DNA from 2 places in the Pseudomonas sp. Z2-11 genome. Region 1 is predicted to be linked to the other one. Evidence: predicted binding sites of a transcription regulator. Region 1 holds the regulator's gene; the other holds the start of a gene.
What was found. Region 1 encodes sigma-54, which starts transcription at its own class of promoters, with help from an activator protein. Its sites were predicted from a motif close to ANTGGCATNNANNTTGCTNT; they were not measured.

Region 1 (9,139 bases):
CACCAGCACGCCCATGGCGATAGGGTCCTGCCCGACGAAGGGCTCGTCGTACATGAGGATCTGCGGATCGAGGGCAATCGCCCGAGCCAGCGCGACCCGACGCTTCATGCCACCGGACAGTTCGTCCGGCATCAGCTCCAGGGCGCCGCGCAGCCCGACGGCCTGCAATTTGAGCAGGACAATATCGCGGATCATCTCTTCCGGCAGCTCCGTATGGACCCGCAGGGGAAACGCCACGTTTTCGAACACGTCGAGATCGGTAAACAGCGCACCGCTCTGGAACAGCACGCCCATATGCTTGCGCGCATCGAACAGATCGCTGCGCGACAATTCTGGAAGATTCTGGCCATTGACCCAGACTTCGCCGGCACTGGGACGCAATTGTGCCCCCATCAGGCGCAGCAGCGTGGTCTTGCCGCAGCCGGAAGGCCCCATGATGCCGGTCACCTTGCCGCGCGGGATACGAATATCGATGTCATTAAAAATGCTGCGCGTCCCTCGCTTGAAGGACAGCCCCTTCAGCTCGACCGCGTAGGCGTTGTCGGCACTCATCTAAACTCCTTGCGATGCAGCCTCATATTCGGATGTCCCGGCCAGCCGACAAACGCCGGTAACGCCGGGCACACGAACCGGCGGCGAACTATATCACTGCAACGACCAAGCGCCCAAGGCCGACGCCCGCCCGTTGAGCCTTGCTTGAGGTAAAACGTCACATTTCATGTCAAGCGTTGGGGCTGCCTGAACAAAGCATGACGAACTAACGTGAGGGAATCGTTCATTGCCGGTATAATCGCCGCCTTTTCATCGGGCTATACGATTTCTGACATGAGCCAATCCAGCGAACTGATTCAATCGGCACAACGTACCCTCCGCCTCGAACTCGAAGCCGTGCAAGGTCTGCTGGCCCATATCGATGCTGATTTCGTACGTGCGTGCGAGATGATTCTGTCCAGCAAGGGCCGCGTGGTCGTGGTGGGCATGGGTAAATCCGGGCACATCGGCAACAAGATTGCCGCGACCCTGGCCAGCACCGGCACCCCGGCGTTTTTTGTCCACCCCGCTGAAGCCAGCCATGGCGACATGGGCATGATCACTCGGGACGACATCATCCTGGCGCTGTCGAACTCCGGCTCCACCAATGAAATCGTCACCCTGCTGCCGCTGATCAAGCGCCTGGGCATCCAGTTGATCAGCCTCACCGGCAATCCTGACTCGCCGCTGGCCAAGGCCGCCGAGGTGAACCTCAACGTGCACGTCGAACACGAAGCCTGCCCGCTGAACCTGGCACCCACCTCTTCCACCACGGCGGCGCTGGTCATGGGCGACGCCCTGGCCGTGGCCTTGCTGGAAGCCAGGGGCTTCACCGCCGAAGATTTCGCTTTCTCCCACCCCGGTGGCGCCCTGGGCCGCCGGCTGCTGCTCAAAGTCGAAAACGTGATGCACGCGGGAGATGCATTGCCGCAGATACAGCGTGGCACGCTGCTCAAGGACGCCCTCATGGAGATGACCCGCAAGGGCCTGGGCATGACCGTTATTCTAGAGACGGACGGCAAGCTCGCCGGGATCTTCACCGACGGCGACCTGCGTCGTACCCTGGATCGCACCATCGATATCCACAGCACGACCATCGATGAGGTCATGACCCCCCACGGCAAGACGGCCCGGGCCGAAATGCTTGCCGCCGAAGCCTTGAAGATCATGGAAGACCACAAGATCAGCGCCCTGGTGGTGGTCGACGACGAAGACCGCCCGGTGGGCGCCCTGAATATGCACGACTTGCTGCGTGCGGGAGTCATGTAAATGAGCACAGACCTGTTGCAACGCGGCAAAGCAATCAAACTGGCAGTGTTTGACGTGGATGGTGTGCTGACCGATGGCCGCCTGTACTTCCTCGAAGACGGCAGCGAATTCAAGACGTTCAACACCCTTGATGGCCAGGGCATCAAGATGCTGATGGCCACCGGCGTGCAGACCGCCATCATCAGTGGCCGCAAGACCCCAGTGGTCGAACGGCGCGCGAAGAACCTCGGCATCCCGCACCTTTATCAGGGCCGCGAAGACAAATTGGTGGTGCTGGACGAACTCCTCGGCCAACTCAATCTAAGCTATGAGCAGGTCGCCTACCTTGGTGACGATCTGCCAGACCTTCCGGTGATCCGCCGTGTCGGCCTGGGCATGGCCGTGGCCAACGCGGCCGCCTTCGTACGCGAGCACGCCCATGGCGTTACCACGGCGAGGGGCGGCGAAGGCGCGGCCCGAGAATTTTGTGAACTGATCCTGCGTGCCCAGGGCCACCTCGAAGCGGCCAACGCCGCGTACCTGTGAGCCACCTATGCTAAGCAAGAAAATTCGCACCATCCTGGTGTTCGGCTGTATCGCCGCGATCTTCGCGGCGGTGGGCTACTGGAACATCAGCCCGGAACGCTTCCTCGACCAGCCCGCGGTCCAGGCGCCGGAGAACGATATCGACTGGTACGCGACCAACACGCATACCTTGCAGTACCTGCCTGACGGCAAGGTGCAGTATGAGATGACCTCGGACAAGGTCGATCACGTGAAGGCCAGCGACATCACGCTGGTTACCAAGCCGGACCTGAACATGTTCCGCGGCACGGAATTTCCGTGGCACGTACAAAGCGAGCGTGCCGAGGTCAATCCCGGCGGCACCGAGGTGGAACTGATCGACTCGGTACGCGTGGCCCGGACCGATGAGAAGAACCGTACGACCATCATTACCAGTACCCGTATGACAGTCTTCCCGCAGCGCCAATATGCGCAGACCGAGCAACCCGTTAGAATCGACGGCGCCGGCGGCGTGTCGACCGGCACGGGAATGAAGGCCTATTTGAAGGAAAGCAGGATACACCTGCTATCGAACGTAAGAGGACAGTATGAAGCTCGCTAAAACCCTCCCTATTTTGCTCAGTCTGGGCGCAGCACTGGGAAGCGCGAGCGCCTGGGCCCTCCCCACCGACCGCGACCAGCCTATCCGCATCCAGGCCGACGACGCGCAACTGGACGACAAGAACGGCGTCGCCACCTACAAAGGCGACGTGATCATCACCCAGGGCTCGATGAAGGTCACCGGCAACACCGTGACCATCACGCGCACCCAGTCCGGCGACATCGACGTGGTGACCTCGGTGGGCAACCTGGCCTACTTCGAGCAGATGCAGACCGCGGGCGACACCAAGCCGGTCCAGGGCTATGGCGTCACCATCCAGTATCATGCGTCCCAGGACCGTGTCGTGCTGATCGACCGCGCCAAGGTTGTCGACAAGGACAATAACGTGACCCAGGGCGAGAAAATCGTCTATGACACCAACAAGAAACTCGCCAGCGCCGGTCGCGCCACTGGCAGCAAGGTCACCGAATCGCGCCCGCGCATCGACATGGTGATCCAGCCGAAGAAGAAAACCGACGAGCAGAAGGCCCAGTAATGGCAACTCTGAAAGCTCAGCATCTGGCCAAGAGCTACAAGAACCGCCAAGTAGTGCGTGACGTCAGCCTGTCCATCGAAAGCGGCCAGATCGTAGGCTTGCTCGGCCCCAACGGCGCGGGCAAGACCACCTGCTTCTACATGATTGTCGGCTTGGTGCAGGCCGACCAGGGTCGAGTACTGATCGATGATCTGGACGTCAGCCACCGGCCGATGCATGGCCGGGCAAAGGCTGGCATTGGCTACCTGCCACAAGAGGCGTCGATCTTTCGCAAGCTGTCGGTGGCCGACAACATCATGGCGATCCTGGAAACCCGCCAGGAGCTCGACAAGGCTGGCCGTCGCCAGGAGTTGGAAAGCCTGCTGCAGGAGTTCCATATCAGCCACATTCGCGACAACCTGGGCATGAGCCTGTCCGGTGGCGAACGTCGCCGCGTGGAGATCGCCCGCGCCTTGGCAACCGCGCCGAAATTCATTCTGCTCGACGAGCCGTTTGCCGGCGTGGACCCGATTTCCGTGGGCGACATCAAGCAGATCATCCATCACCTCAAGGCCAAAGGGATCGGCGTGCTGATCACCGACCACAACGTGCGCGAGACGCTGGATATCTGCGAAACCGCCTACATCGTCAACGATGGCCAGCTGATCGCCGAGGGCGACTCCGCCACCATCCTGGCCAACGAACTGGTCAAGGAAGTGTATCTGGGTCATGAGTTCCGCCTTTAAGCAAAGGTGGCCTGGCGGATGCCGGGGCGCCCTCAATTAATTGAGATCGCCCCCTAGGCAAACACTTCAGTTTCAGGCATATAATTTGCTTAAGTTTGGCGCTCCGGCGCCCTGTAGTGGATGGCGCATGTGCGCCGGCGAATAAGGTGTTAAGCCCCAGCCATGAAACCATCGCTAGTCTTGAGAATGGGCCAGCAGCTGACGATGACACCGCAGCTGCAACAGGCTATCCGCCTACTCCAATTGTCGACCCTGGACCTGCAACAGGAAATCCAGGAGGCCCTGGAGTCCAATCCGATGCTCGAACGCCAGGAAGAAGGCGACGACTTCGACAACACCGACCCATTGGCCGACAACGTCGAGCAGAAAACCACCCCGGAGGTCCCGGAACCGTCCTATCAGGAAGCCGCCCCGACGGTAGATAACCTCGACGATGGCGAATGGAGCGAACGCATTCCCAGTGACCTGCCCGTAGACACGGCATGGGAAGACGTCTACCAGACCAGCGCCAGCAGCCTGCCAGGCGGCGATGACGACGAGTGGGACTTCACCACTCGCACGTCCGCGGGTGAAAGCCTGCAGAGCCATCTGCTGTGGCAATTGAACCTGGCGCCGATGTCGGACACCGATCGGCTGATCGCGGTGACGTTGATCGATTGCATCAACAACCAGGGCTACCTGGACGAGACCCTCGAAGAGATCCTCGAAGCCTTCGATCCGGAGCTCGATATCGAGCTGGACGAGATCGAAGCCGTGCTGCACCGCATCCAGCAATTCGAACCCGCCGGCATCGGCGCTCGCAACCTCGGTGAGTGTCTGCTGCTGCAATTGCGCCAGCTGCCCGCCAAGACGCCATGGCTGGCCGAAGCCAAGCGCCTGGTAACCGATTACATCGACCTGTTGGGCGGCCGCGACTACAGCCAGCTGATGCGCCGGATGAAGCTCAAGGAAGATGAGCTGCGCCAGGTCATCGAACTGGTGCAAAGCCTGAATCCGCGCCCCGGCTCGCAAATCGAGTCCACCGAGCCCGAGTATGTCGTCCCCGATGTGATCGTGCGCAAACACAATGATCGCTGGCTGGTGGAGCTGAACCAGGAATCGGTACCCAAGCTGCGGGTCAATGCCCAATACGCAGGTTTCGTGAAGCGCGCCGACACCAGCGCCGACAATACCTTCATGCGCAACCAGTTACAGGAGGCGCGCTGGTTCATCAAGAGCCTGCAAAGCCGCAACGAAACCCTGATGAAAGTCGCCACCCAGATCGTCGAGCATCAGCGCGGCTTCCTGGAGTATGGCGACGAAGCGATGAAACCGTTGGTCCTGCACGATATCGCCGAGGCGGTGGGCATGCACGAGTCGACGATTTCAAGGGTGACCACCCAGAAATTCATGCATACCCCAAGGGGCATCTATGAATTGAAATACTTTTTCTCCAGCCACGTCAGTACCTCCGAAGGCGGTGAATGCTCGTCCACGGCCATCCGCGCGATCATTAAAAAACTGGTCGCCGCGGAAAATCAGAAAAAGCCGTTGAGTGACAGCAAGATCGCTGGTTTACTGGAGGCACAAGGCATTCAGGTGGCCCGCCGTACCGTCGCCAAATACCGCGAATCCCTGGGAATCGCACCTTCGAGCGAACGCAAGCGGTTGATGTAATAGGCCACGCCACAGCGTTCCAGTGGCAGGTATTTCTGCCTGCCGCTTTATGCACTGGCAACGAAGGAGAAGCTGTATGCAAGTCAACATCAGTGGACACCAACTGGAAGTGACCGAACCCCTGCGCACCTACATCGGCGAAAAGCTCGACCGATTGGAAAGGCATTTCGACAAGATCACCAACGTGCAAGTCACGATGAACGTCGAGAAGCTGCTGCAGAAAATCGAAGCCACGCTGCATATCCCCGGCGGAGAAGTGGTTGCCAACGCAGAGCATTCAGACATGTATGCCGCGATTGACCTGCTGACCGACAAGCTGGATCGCCAACTCAAAAAGCATAAGGAAAAGACCCAGAGCCTCCTCCAGGGCGCAACCGGTCGTTAACCCCCCCAATCCATGATCCGACTAGAATCCATCCTGACCCCCGGCCGTTCCCAGGTGAACGCGCCGGGTGGCAGTAAAAAGAAAGCCCTCGAACAAATCGCCAACCTGATCCACCGCGAAGTGCCGGATCTGGAAATGCAGGACGTTTTCGAGGCGCTGGTTGCCCGTGAAAAACTCGGTTCCACCGGTTTTGGCAACGGCATCGCCATTCCCCATTGTCGCCTCAAGGGTTGTTCCGCGCCGATCAGTGCGCTGCTACACCTTGAAGCCCCCATCGATTTCGACGCCATCGACGGCGCCCCGGTCGACCTGCTGTTCGTATTGCTGGTCCCGGAAGCGGCGACCGATGCGCACCTTGAGCTGCTGCGTCAGATCGCCAGCATGCTCGACCGCAAGGAAGTACGCGAAAAACTGCGCAGCGCCCCGAGCAACGAAGCCTTGTATCAGGTAGTCCTGGACGAGCAGAACGGCCATTAAACATGCGCATGATTATCGTCAGTGGCCGCTCCGGCTCCGGTAAAAGCACGGCCCTCAACGTCCTTGAGGACAGCGGCTACTATTGCATCGACAATCTGCCGGCCGGCCTGCTTCCGGAACTGGCCGAGCGCGCCCTGATCCATACCGAGCTGGCGCAACCGCTGGTAGCCGTGTCCATCGACGCTCGCAACCTGCCGAGCCATTTGTCGCGGTTTCCAGAATTGCTCGAGGAAGTGCGCAACCGGCATATCCAATGCGACGTGCTGTACCTGGACGCTGACGAAGAAACCCTGCTCAAGCGCTTTTCGGAAACCCGCCGACGCCACCCCTTGAGCAACGCCAGCCGCTCCCTCGCGGAAGCGATCCATGACGAGAGCCAACTGCTGGGGCCGATTGCCGACCTGGCGGACCTGAAGGTCAACACCACCAACCTGAACCTGTACCAGTTGCGCGACACCATCAAGTTGCGCCTGCTGAACCAGCCGGAACCCGGTACGGCGTTCCTGGTGGAGTCGTTCGGCTTCAAGCGTGGCATGCCGGTGGATGCCGACCTGGTGTTTGATGTCCGCTGCCTGCCCAACCCTTACTGGAAACCTGAACTGCGCGAGCAGTCCGGGCTCGACCAGCCGGTGATCGACTACCTGGCCGCCCAGCCGGACGTCGAGGAAATGTACCAGGACATCTCCAGCTACCTGCTCAAATGGCTGCCGCGTTTTGCCGCCAACAACCGCGCCTATGTCACGATTGCCGTCGGCTGCACTGGCGGTCATCACCGCTCCGTGTACCTCACGGAACGCCTGGGTCAGCTCCTGCAACAAACCTTGAAGAATGTCCAGGTCCGCCACCGCGACCTCAGCTAAAGGATTCACACCGCGATGCCTGCTCGGGAAATTGAAATCATCAACAAGCTGGGGTTGCATGCCCGCGCGTCGGCGAAATTTGTCGGTGTCGCGGGTAAGTTTCCGGATACCACGATCAGGGTCGGGCGCACGCCGGAGGCAACAGTCGACGGTAAGAGCATCATGGCGATGATGATGCTGGCTGCGGGTAAAGGCACCAAGATCCACTTGAGTACCGAAGGTGAACAGGCGCAGGAAGCCATGGATGCGCTGGTGGAGCTGATCAACAACTATTTCGACGAAGGCGAGTAATTCAGCCGCCGCTGATTGACCCGTGGCGAGGGAGCTTGCTCCCGCTGGGCTGCGAAGCAGCCCCTCTTTCTCAACACAGATGTTACGACTGCTTCGCAGCCGAGCGGGAGCAAGCTCCCTCGCCACAAAACCTCATTCACTTGCAGATTTTGCATCACCCCAACGCCGTATCCATCACCATCATCAAGCAGAACCCAATCAAAAGCCCCAGGCTCGCCAGTTTTTCGTGCCCATTGCGGCGCGATTCTGGAATCACCTCATGGGTCACCACCAACAGCATCGCTCCGGCGGCCAGCGCCAACCCCAACGGCAACAGCACCTCGGCCAACGTCACCAGCCAGGCACAAAGCAATGCGAACACCGGCTCGACCAGCCCTGACGCTGCGCCAATCAGGAACGCCTTGACCCGCGACATCCCCGCCGCGGCCAGCACCAGCGCAATCACCAGCCCTTCCGGCACATCCTGCAAAGCGATGCCCATCGCCAGGCTATCGGCATCCGCCATGCCGCCGCCCGCCGAAACGCCCACCGCCATGCCTTCCGGGATGTTGTGGGCGATGATGGCGAACACGAACAACCAGATCCGCGGCGCAATAACCGGTCGTCCTGGCGTCGCAACCAGTCGTTCAGGGCTGGCAGAGACCTTGCGGTCCACCAGGTACAGTCCGAACGCCCCCGACAGGATGCCGAAACAGATGAGCCCGCTGGCCGCCCAAGGCGTGAAGCCCAACTGCTCGGCTGCGGCAATGCCCGGCACGATGAGCGAAAACGCGGTGGCGGCGAGCATCACCCCGGCCCCGAAGCCCAGCAGCGAGTCGCTCATGGCCTGAGGCATGCGCCGTATCACCAGCACCGGCACCGCGCCCAACGCCGTACCCAAGGCGCAAAGCCCACCGCCCTGGAGCGCACGCAATATTTTTGGCTCAAGGTCCAGCCACGCCAGCCCTTGGGCCGCCAACAATGTCATGCCGGCCAACAGCAACAGCGAGCCCAAGGCATAGCGGAACATTCGCCCGCCGCCTATCGCCAGAGTTTCAGTGTCCATAGTCAGCCTTGGGTTGTTTATAAGAACTCAAGCAAGCGCAGCCTGGTAGCGCCGGGCGACTTCTGGCCAATTGATCACGTTGTAGAACGCGTTGATGTATTCCGGACGGCGGTTTTGATACAGCAGGTAATAGGCATGCTCCCAGACGTCCAGGCCCAGGATCGGCGTGTTGCCGCCCATCAGCGGACTGTCCTGGTTGCCGCTGCTTTCCACCACCAGAGTCTTTTGCGGGGTCACACTCAACCAGGCCCAGCCGCTGC
Region 2 (9,139 bases), 2.5 Mb from region 1:
GCCGGCGAACAGAAAGTCGCCCGCGACTACGTGATCTACCGTGACTCCCGGGCCAAGGAACGCGCCATCCGCACGCCGGCCGACGCACCGGTCCAGGCTCACCCTTCGATCCGCATCGCCCGCGCCGATGGCAGCCTGGCGCCACTGGACATGGGCCGCCTGAACACCATCGTCACCGAAGCCTGCGAAGGCCTGGAAGAAGTCGACGGCGACCTGATCCAGCGCGAAACCCTGAAGAACCTCTATGACGGCGTCGCCCTCAAGGACGTCAACACCGCGCTGGTGATGACCGCCCGGACCCTGGTGGAGCGCGAGCCGAACTACTCGTTCGTGACCGCCCGCCTGCTGATGGACACCCTGCGCGCCGAAGGCCTGAGCTTCCTGGAAGTTGCCGAGAGCGCGACCCACCACGAAATGGCCGACCTGTACGCCAAGGCCCTGCCGGCCTATGTCGCCAAGGGTATCGAGTACGAATTGCTGAACCCTGTCCTGGCCGAATTCGACCTGGAAAAACTCGGCAAGGCGATCAACCACGAGCGCGACCAGCAGTTCACCTACCTGGGCCTGCAAACCCTGTACGACCGTTACTTCATCCACAAGGATGGCGTGCGTTTCGAACTGCCGCAGGTGTTCTTCATGCGCGTGGCCATGGGCCTGGCGATCGAAGAGAAGCAGCGTGAAGACCGTGCCATCGAGTTCTACAACCTGTTGTCGTCCTTCGACTACATGGCGTCGACCCCGACTCTGTTCAACGCCGGCACCCTGCGTCCACAACTGTCGAGCTGCTACCTGACCACCGTACCGGACGACCTGTCGGGCATCTACGGCGCCATCCACGACAACGCCATGTTGTCGAAATTCGCCGGTGGCCTGGGCAACGACTGGACCCCGGTTCGCGCATTGGGCTCGTACATCAAGGGCACCAACGGCAAATCCCAGGGCGTCGTGCCGTTCCTCAAAGTGGTCAACGACACCGCCGTTGCGGTCAACCAGGGCGGCAAGCGCAAGGGTGCGGTCTGCGCCTACCTGGAAACCTGGCACATGGACATCGAAGAGTTCATCGAGCTGCGCAAGAACACCGGTGATGACCGTCGTCGTACCCACGACATGAACACCGCCAACTGGATCCCGGACCTGTTCATGAAGCGCGTCTTCGATGACGGCAAGTGGACCCTGTTCTCGCCATCCGAAGTGCCAGACCTGCACGACCTGACCGGCAAGGCCTTCGAAGAGCGCTACGAGTACTACGAAGCCCTGACCGAGTACAACAAGATCAAGCTGTTCAAAGTCGTCCAGGCCAAAGACCTGTGGCGCAAGATGCTCTCGATGCTGTTCGAGACCGGCCACCCATGGCTGACCTTCAAGGACCCGTGCAACCTGCGCAGCCCGCAGCAGCACGTGGGCGTGGTCCACAGCTCGAACCTGTGCACCGAGATCACCCTGAACACCAACAAGGATGAGATCGCAGTCTGCAACCTGGGCTCGATCAACCTGCCGAACCACATCGTCGACGGCAAGCTGGACACCGCCAAGCTGCAACGCACCGTGAACACCGCCGTGCGCATGCTCGACAACGTGATCGACATCAACTACTACTCGGTGCCGCAAGCGAAGAACTCCAACTTCAAGCACCGTCCGGTCGGCCTGGGCATCATGGGCTTCCAGGACGCGCTGTACCTGCAGCACATCCCGTACGGTTCGGATGCTGCGGTCGAATTCGCCGACAAGTCCATGGAAGCGGTCAGCTACTACGCGATCCAGGCTTCCTGCGACCTGGCCGACGAGCGCGGTTCGTACGAGACGTTCCAGGGTTCGCTGTGGTCCCAGGGCATCCTGCCGCTGGACTCGCAGCAGATCCTGATCGCCCAGCGTGGCCAGAAGTACATCGATGTCGACCTGAACGAATCCCTGGACTGGGCTCCGGTTCGCGCCCGTGTGCAGAAAGGCATCCGTAACTCCAACATCATGGCCATCGCACCGACCGCGACCATCGCCAACATCACCGGCGTGTCGCAGTCGATCGAACCGACCTACCAGAACCTGTATGTGAAATCGAACCTGTCGGGCGAATTCACCGTGATCAACCCGTACCTGGTTCGCGACCTCAAGGCTCGCGGCCTGTGGGACTCGGTCATGATCAACGACCTGAAGTACTACGACGGTTCGGTACAGCAGATCGAGCGCATCCCGCAAGAACTCAAAGAGCTCTATGCCACCGCGTTCGAAGTGGACACCAAATGGATCGTCGACGCCGCCAGCCGTCGCCAGAAGTGGATCGACCAGGCTCAGTCGCTGAACCTGTACATCGCCGGCGCTTCGGGCAAGAAGCTCGACGTGACCTACCGCATGGCCTGGTACCGTGGCCTGAAAACCACCTACTACCTCCGTGCCCTGGCCGCCACCAGCACCGAGAAGTCGACCATCAACACCGGCAAGCTGAACGCGGTTTCCGCTGGCGGCAACCACGGTGACGATTCGGTCCTGGCTGCTCCAGCCGGCCCTGCGCCAGTGCCAAAAGCCTGCGCCATCGACGAGCCGGATTGCGAAGCTTGCCAATAAGCTGAGCGAGTGGGCGCTGAAAGGCGCCTGCTGAGGAAAGCCCCCGATAGACCGCTGGTTTATCGGGGGTTTTCTTTTGTCTGGAATAAAGTGTTGACTGACCCACCGCTTTCGCGAGCAGGCTCGCTCCCACATTGGAATGTGTCCTCTCTGTGGGAGCGAGCCTGCTCGCGAAGAGGCCGGCACAAACAATACAAAACCATCGCCCATGAAAAAGCCCCTCTTACGAGGGGCTCCTTGTGCAGCCTCAAGCAACCATCGATATCAAGTCATCTGAATAATGGTCTGCATGATGGTGCTCTGGGTGGAGATGGTCTTGGCGTTCGCCTGGTAGTTGCTCTGGGCCTTGATCAGCTCGACCAGTTCGTTGGTCAGGTTGACGTTGGACTCTTCCAGGGAGTTGGAGACGATCGAACCCAAGGTGCCGGTTTCCGGAGCATCGTAGCCCGGGATGCCCGACGCGAAGGTTTCTTTCCAGCTGGTGCCGCCTACCGGCTGCAGACCTTGCTCGTTGGTGAAGCTGGCCAGGGAGAGCTGGCCGATCGGCTTGGTCTGGTTGTTGCTGAAGTTCGCCAGCAACACACCGCTGCCGTCGATGGTCAGGTTGGTGATCTGGCCAGTGGCGTAGCCGTTCTGAGTAGGAATCGACCGTGCGGTGTCAGCGTTGAACTGGGTGGTCTTGCCCAGGGAAAGTGTGATGGTATCAGCGCCATCGGCACCGTTGGCGCTCCACACACCATCTTTCACGGTGCCTGGAATCCAGCCTGTGAGCAGCAGATCGCTACTCTCGCGCGGCGCGCCCGACGGCATCGGCGTACTAACCTTAAGCAACTCGCCGCTCTCGCCAAAAGTCATGGTCGAAGGGACCGCAAGGGTGGTTGCGTCGGTCGGCGAATTACCGTCCAGGTTACGACCATCGATCAGGGTGTAGACGTCCCAGGTGTTGGCGCCCGTCTTGACCATGTACTGGTCCATGGAATGCTGGTTACCCTGGGCATCGTAGACCGGGGTGGTGAACTGCTTGGTGAAGGTGGCGGTATTGGCCGGATCGAACTTATAGGTCGCCGTCTTCGGAATCGCGTCTGCCGTCGAGTTCAGGTTGATGGTCGACGAAATCAGGTCGGTAGGCTTGGGCGGCAGGTTGGACGTGTCGATGCGCAGGTCGGTCAGGATGCCGTTCTGGATCTTGCCGTTGGCATCCACGCCATAACCCTGCAGGCGCGCGGTGCCTTCGCTGTTGGTGATGAAGCCTTCCTTGTCGGTCTTGAAGGTACCGGCACGGGTGTAGCTCAGCGAACCGTTGTTGCTCAGGACAAAAAAGCCCTGGCCCTGGATACCCATGTCCAACACGTTGCCGGTGTTGTTCACGTCACCCTGGCCGAACTGCTGGGAAACGTTGGCCAGGCGCACGCCGTTGCCGACGGTCTTGGAGCCCGAGCCCAGCTTGGTGGCCGAGTAGACGTCGGCGAATTCCGCGCGGGACGACTTGAAACCGGTGGTCGCCACGTTGGCGATGTTGTTACCCGTCACGTCCAGCTGTTTGTTGGCTGCATAGAGACCGCTAAGGCCGATATTGAAAGACATATTGCACTCCTTTTTGCCGGGTTAGTCGGCTCTTACATACCAATAGTTTGTACGCGTGACAGCGGGATGCTGCCCAGGCCGGCGAGGTTGAGCATCAGCTCGCCGCCGGTCTGGCTGATCGTGACGCTGCTGACCGTGGCCGGCAGGTTGGTGACCAGCGAAGTCGCCTTGCCATCGATGGTGGTCGAGGCGGCGAAGGTATAGGTGCCCGACTCGAGCGGGGTGCCGTCTTCGCCCTTGCCGTCCCAGATGAAATCGGCCTTGCCGGCGTTCTGGCTGCCCAGCTCGATGGTGCGCACCGTCTTGCCGTCCTTGTCGTTGATCTTGATCGAGAGGGAAGACACCGATGTCGGTACCACCACCGTGCCGTTGAGGCTCTTGGAGGTGTCGACCACCGCCTTGTCGCCGGGGGCAATGACCGAACGGCCCACCAGCGAAGAAGCCTGCAGGGCCTGGGACGAGTTGTAGTTGCTGGCAATACCCCTGACGGTGTCGTTGAGGGTGGTGATGCCTTCCAGGCTGCTGAATTGCGCCAGCTGGGCAACGAACTCGCCGTTGTCCTGTGGCTCCAGCGGGTTCTGGTTATTCAGCTGAGTGACGAGCAACTGCAGGAACGCATCCTTGCCCAGCTCTTTCTTGCCCGTCGCCGCAGCCGACGCCGCGCCCAGGCCATCGGTCGTGGTGTTGGTCTTGACCGAGGAGTTGGCCAGTACTTCGTTGAGGCTCAAACCGGTGGTATTGGTGACGCTCATGTGACTCGCCCCTTATCACTGACCGAGGGTCAGGACCTTCTGCATCATGGCTTTGGCGGTGTTCATCATTTCGGCGTTGGTCTGGAACGAACGACTGGCGGAAATCATGTCGGCCATTTCTTCAACGACGTTGACGTTCGGGTAGTAGACGTAACCCTTGGCGTCGGCGGCCGGATGATTCGGCTCGTAACGGGCGTCGAGGTTGCTCTGGTCTTCAACCACGCCGAGTACCTGTACACCCTGCCCGGCCGCGTCCTGGTTCTGGAACAGCGAGTCGCTGCCGCCGGACTGGCCGCCCTGGAACATGGTGGCGAATACCGGGTGGCGGGCGCGGTAGGTCTGGTCGATGCTCGACGAGACGGTCTCGGCGTTGGCGATGTTACTGGCGACGGTGTTCAGGCGAGTGGTCTGGGCACTCATGGCACTGCCGGCGATGTTGAATACGCTCGCGATCGACATGAATTACTCTCCACGCAGGGCTGATACCAGCCCTTTGAATTTACTGTTGAGCAGGGTGAAGCTGGCCTGGAAGTTCACGGAGTTTTCCGCGTAGTTGGACTGTTCCAGTTGAGCATCCACGGTGTTCTGGTCGATCGACGGCTGCATCGGCGTGCGATACATCAACGATCCGTCGCCACTGCCAACGCCCTCGGCTTCGATATGACGGTTGTTGGTCATGTTCAAGGCGAAGTGGCCGTTCTTGGTTTTTTCGTTCTGCTCGGCGAGCACCTTGGAAAAGTCCAGGTCACGGGCCTTGTAGTTCGGGGTGTCAGCGTTGGCAATATTGTTGGCCAGGACTTCGGCACGCTGGGCGCGGAAGCTCAGGGCCTGTTCGTGGATACCGAGCGCTTTATCGAAGCTGATGCTCATGGCGGAAACCTTTGGGTGACCAGAATGTTCGTACGATGGCTTTAGCAATCACCGTGCCACTTTCCAAAAGCCCGTAAACCGGGGCTTTGCGGGGATCGGCAAAGCGGCAATGCCAGAAAAGCGGCAATCGGTTTCCGCTGGCTGCCGCTTTTCTGCCGCTTTCATCCAGACAATGGGGGACAAATGTGGGAGCGAGCTTGCTCGCGATAGCGATCTGTCAGATACATGGATTTTGGATGTGCCGCCGCTATCGCGAGCAAGCTCGCTCCCACAGGGATGTGTTGGATTGGAGGAACTGGAGGGCAAAAAAAAAACGGGAGCCCCGTAGGGCTCCCGTTTTTTACAACCCAGGCCAATCACTTCGCCTGATAGATGATCCCCGGACTGCACTGGACCATCTGGTAATGATCCGGCAAGCCGTTCAACGCCTCGGACGCGCCAAGGAACAGGTAGCCGCCCGGCTTCAGGGTGCTGTGGATACGCAGCAGGATGTCTTTCTTCACCTCGGCGGAGAAGTAGATCAGCACGTTGCGGCAGAACACGATGTCGAACTTGCCCAAGCTGGCATAGCTGTCCAGCAGGTTGAACGAGCGGAACTCCACGCGGCTCTTGATCGGCGCCTTGACCACCCACTTGCCCGGCCCTTTCGGATCGAAATAGCGTTGCAGGCGATCAGGCGACAGGCCACGGCCGATCGCCAGGCTGTCGTACTCACCGGTCTTGCAGTTGTTGAGCATGGTCCCGGACAGGTCGGTGGCGACAATTTGCACGCCCATCTTCAGCTGGCCGAGGTTGGAGCGTTCGAACTCATCGATGGACATCGACAGCGAATACGGTTCCTGTCCCGACGAGCAGGCCGCCGACCAGATGCGCAGGCGTTGCCCCGGACTGGCCTTGATGGCCGCCGGCAACACCCGGTTCTTCAATACCTCGAAGGGATAGGTATCGCGAAACCACAGGGTTTCGTTGGTGGTCATCGCATCCACCACCATCTCGCGCAAACCGCTGCGGGGCTGGGTCTGGATGCGCTGCACCAGTTCGCCCAGCGACTTGAGACCCTGTTGTTCCATCAATTTGTTGAGACGGCTCGACACCAGGTACTGCTTGTTTTCACCAAGCAAGATGCCACAGGCTTTTTCCAGGAAGACCCGGAACTGTTCGAAATCCAAATTACCCGTAGACAAGATACCGCCTCTTTTCACTGTGTTGACTTGCCGGGCGCACAACGCGCCCGACCTTTATTCTGCTGCCTTGATTCGCTCGACCACCCGCGACGCCAGGTCATCGGGCCGGAACTTGGCCAGAAAATCATCGGCGCCGACTTTCTTGACCATCGCCTGGTTGAAAACCCCGGACAACGAAGTATGCAAGATGATGTGCAGCTTCTGCATGCGCGGGTCGCTGCGAATTTCCGATGTCAGGGTGTACCCATCCATTTCCGGCATCTCGATGTCGGAAATCATCATCAGGAACTCTTCTTCCGGCTTCTTGCCCTCATCGACCATCTGACGCAGGTAATCCAGCGCTTGCCGTCCGTCGTTGAGGGCGACCACTTCGACGCCGACCGTTTGTAGACAACGCGTGACCTGCTTGCGTGCCACCGAAGAATCGTCGACGGTCAGGACTCGCAGCGAAATCGCCTTGTGCTGGGTCTCGGCATCCACCACGCCGACGGAAATCGTCTCCGGGGTCGGCGCCACTTCGGCGAGGATCTTCTCCACGTCGATGATTTCCACCAACTGGTTGTCGACCCGGGTCACTGCCGTCAGGTAGTGATCGCGGCCGGTGCCCTTGGGTGGTGGATGGATCTCTTCCCAGTTCATGTTGACGATGCGCTCCACCGACCGCACCAGGAACCCTTGGGTCTTGGTGTTGTACTCGGTGATGATCACAAACGGATTGCTCTGATCCAGCAGCCGACCGGAACCGGTCGCCATCGCCAGGTCGAGAATCGGGATGGTCGCTCCCCGGATATTCGCCACACCGCACACGACGGGACTGGACTTCGGCATCAGGGTCAGCTTAGGGCATTGCAGCACTTCGCGAACCTTGAATACATTGATCCCATACAGTTGTTGGCCATCGAGACGGAACAACAACAGCTCCAGGCGATTCTGACCGACCAGCTGTGTGCGCTGGTTTACCGAATCCATCACTCCCGCCATGCCCTGACTCCTACCTAACGCTAATGTGTCCGACGCGCATTCATCACTAAACGGCACGGGGCTTGCTATTGAACCGGCATGAACGCACAAACGACATTTTCTCGACGCCTGACCACTCACTGCCGCCACTGGCTCGGTGCACTGTTGGCTGTCTGCCTGTTTGCGGTCGGCGGACGCGCCGTCGCTGATGTGCCGGTTACCTTGCCTGATCTCCTTATCGGCGTCACGCAGGGCTTTCTTGAATTCACCGTAGAAGACTATCTGGCAACCAGTCAAACCGAAGGTCGCTACGAGATTGAAGTCAACCAGCTCGACCCGCGCCTGCGCATGCCGATGTGCGACAAGGAATTGACTGCCTCGCTGGAAAGCCCGGCAAAGCCCCTGGGCCGGGTCACGGTGAAGGTACGTTGCGACAGCGCCGCGCCCTGGACGGTTTTTGTGCCCGCTCAAGTGCGGCTGTTCCGCGAGATCGTCACGACCACCCGTCCGCTCAAGCGCGCCGGGATTGTCGAGCCGCAGGACGTGGTGCTGCGTGAACGCGACATCAGTCAGATCAGCCAAGGCTTCCTGACGTCCGTCGATCAGGCCATCGGGCAGAAACTTGTCCGACCAATGGTCGCCGATCAGGTCGTCACCCTCGTGCACCTGGAACAGGCCGAAGTGATCCGCAAGGGCGACCAGGTCGTCATTACCGCCCGCAGCGGCACCCTGGCCGTGCGGATGCCCGGCGAGGCCCTGGCCAATGGCGGCGTACGCGAGCAGATCCGGGTGAAAAACCTCAATTCGAAACGGGTGATCAAGGCGCAGGTGATAGCGCCCGGCCACGTGGAAGTGGCCATGTAACGGGGGTAGACAGGCTGGCGCTTGACCTCGGTGTTCCCTAGACTGTGCCTTACGCAAAGGCAAGCGCAGACGTGCGCACGTTCATTTGATAAATGAGCCTAAAGTTATTTTGGGAATGGCCGAAAACATGGCAAGCGTCCAAATACCCAGAGGTTTTTTACCATGGTCATCGATTTCAATCGTTTAAACAGCTCCTCGCCGCTGACAGGCACAACGCGCACTGGCGCCAGCAAGGAAACCGTCGAAACCGACAAGTCCAAGCCGGCTGACAAGGCCGCCACTGTCAACAACGGGGAGTCGGTACACCTCAGCAATGAGGCTCAGCAGTTGCAGAAGGTCACTGACAAGCTGCGCGATCAACCTGTC

Region 2: flgB (flagellar basal body rod protein FlgB) is a predicted target of sigma-54. The motif match lies at 5,807-5,826, and genes of this name have one in related genera.

Annotation. Positions count from the first base shown of each region.
Region 1 is NZ_CP096395.1:945,313-954,451, reverse strand. Features, by position in the region: gene M1E16_RS04090 (ATP-binding cassette domain-containing protein) at 1-552, opposite strand, end outside; gene M1E16_RS04085 (KpsF/GutQ family sugar-phosphate isomerase) at 826-1,800, shown strand; gene M1E16_RS04080 (KdsC family phosphatase) at 1,801-2,325, shown strand; gene lptC (LPS export ABC transporter periplasmic protein LptC) at 2,333-2,905, shown strand; gene lptA (lipopolysaccharide transport periplasmic protein LptA) at 2,892-3,440, shown strand; gene lptB (LPS export ABC transporter ATP-binding protein) at 3,440-4,165, shown strand; gene M1E16_RS04060 (RNA polymerase factor sigma-54) at 4,328-5,821, shown strand; gene hpf (ribosome hibernation-promoting factor, HPF/YfiA family) at 5,898-6,206, shown strand; gene ptsN (PTS IIA-like nitrogen regulatory protein PtsN) at 6,219-6,683, shown strand; gene rapZ (RNase adapter RapZ) at 6,686-7,543, shown strand; gene M1E16_RS04040 (HPr family phosphocarrier protein) at 7,559-7,834, shown strand; gene M1E16_RS04035 (ZIP family metal transporter) at 7,989-8,879, opposite strand; gene M1E16_RS04030 (superoxide dismutase) at 8,907-9,139, opposite strand, start outside.
Region 2 is NZ_CP096395.1:4,679,236-4,688,374, forward strand. Features, by position in the region: gene M1E16_RS20660 (ribonucleoside-diphosphate reductase subunit alpha) at 1-2,559, shown strand, start outside; gene flgE (flagellar hook protein FlgE) at 2,824-4,143, opposite strand; gene flgD (flagellar hook assembly protein FlgD) at 4,176-4,895, opposite strand; gene flgC (flagellar basal body rod protein FlgC) at 4,911-5,354, opposite strand; gene flgB (flagellar basal body rod protein FlgB) at 5,358-5,765, opposite strand; gene cheR (protein-glutamate O-methyltransferase CheR) at 6,122-6,949, opposite strand; gene M1E16_RS20690 (chemotaxis protein CheV) at 7,004-7,930, opposite strand; gene flgA (flagellar basal body P-ring formation chaperone FlgA) at 8,009-8,773, shown strand; gene flgM (flagellar biosynthesis anti-sigma factor FlgM) at 8,936-9,139, shown strand, end outside.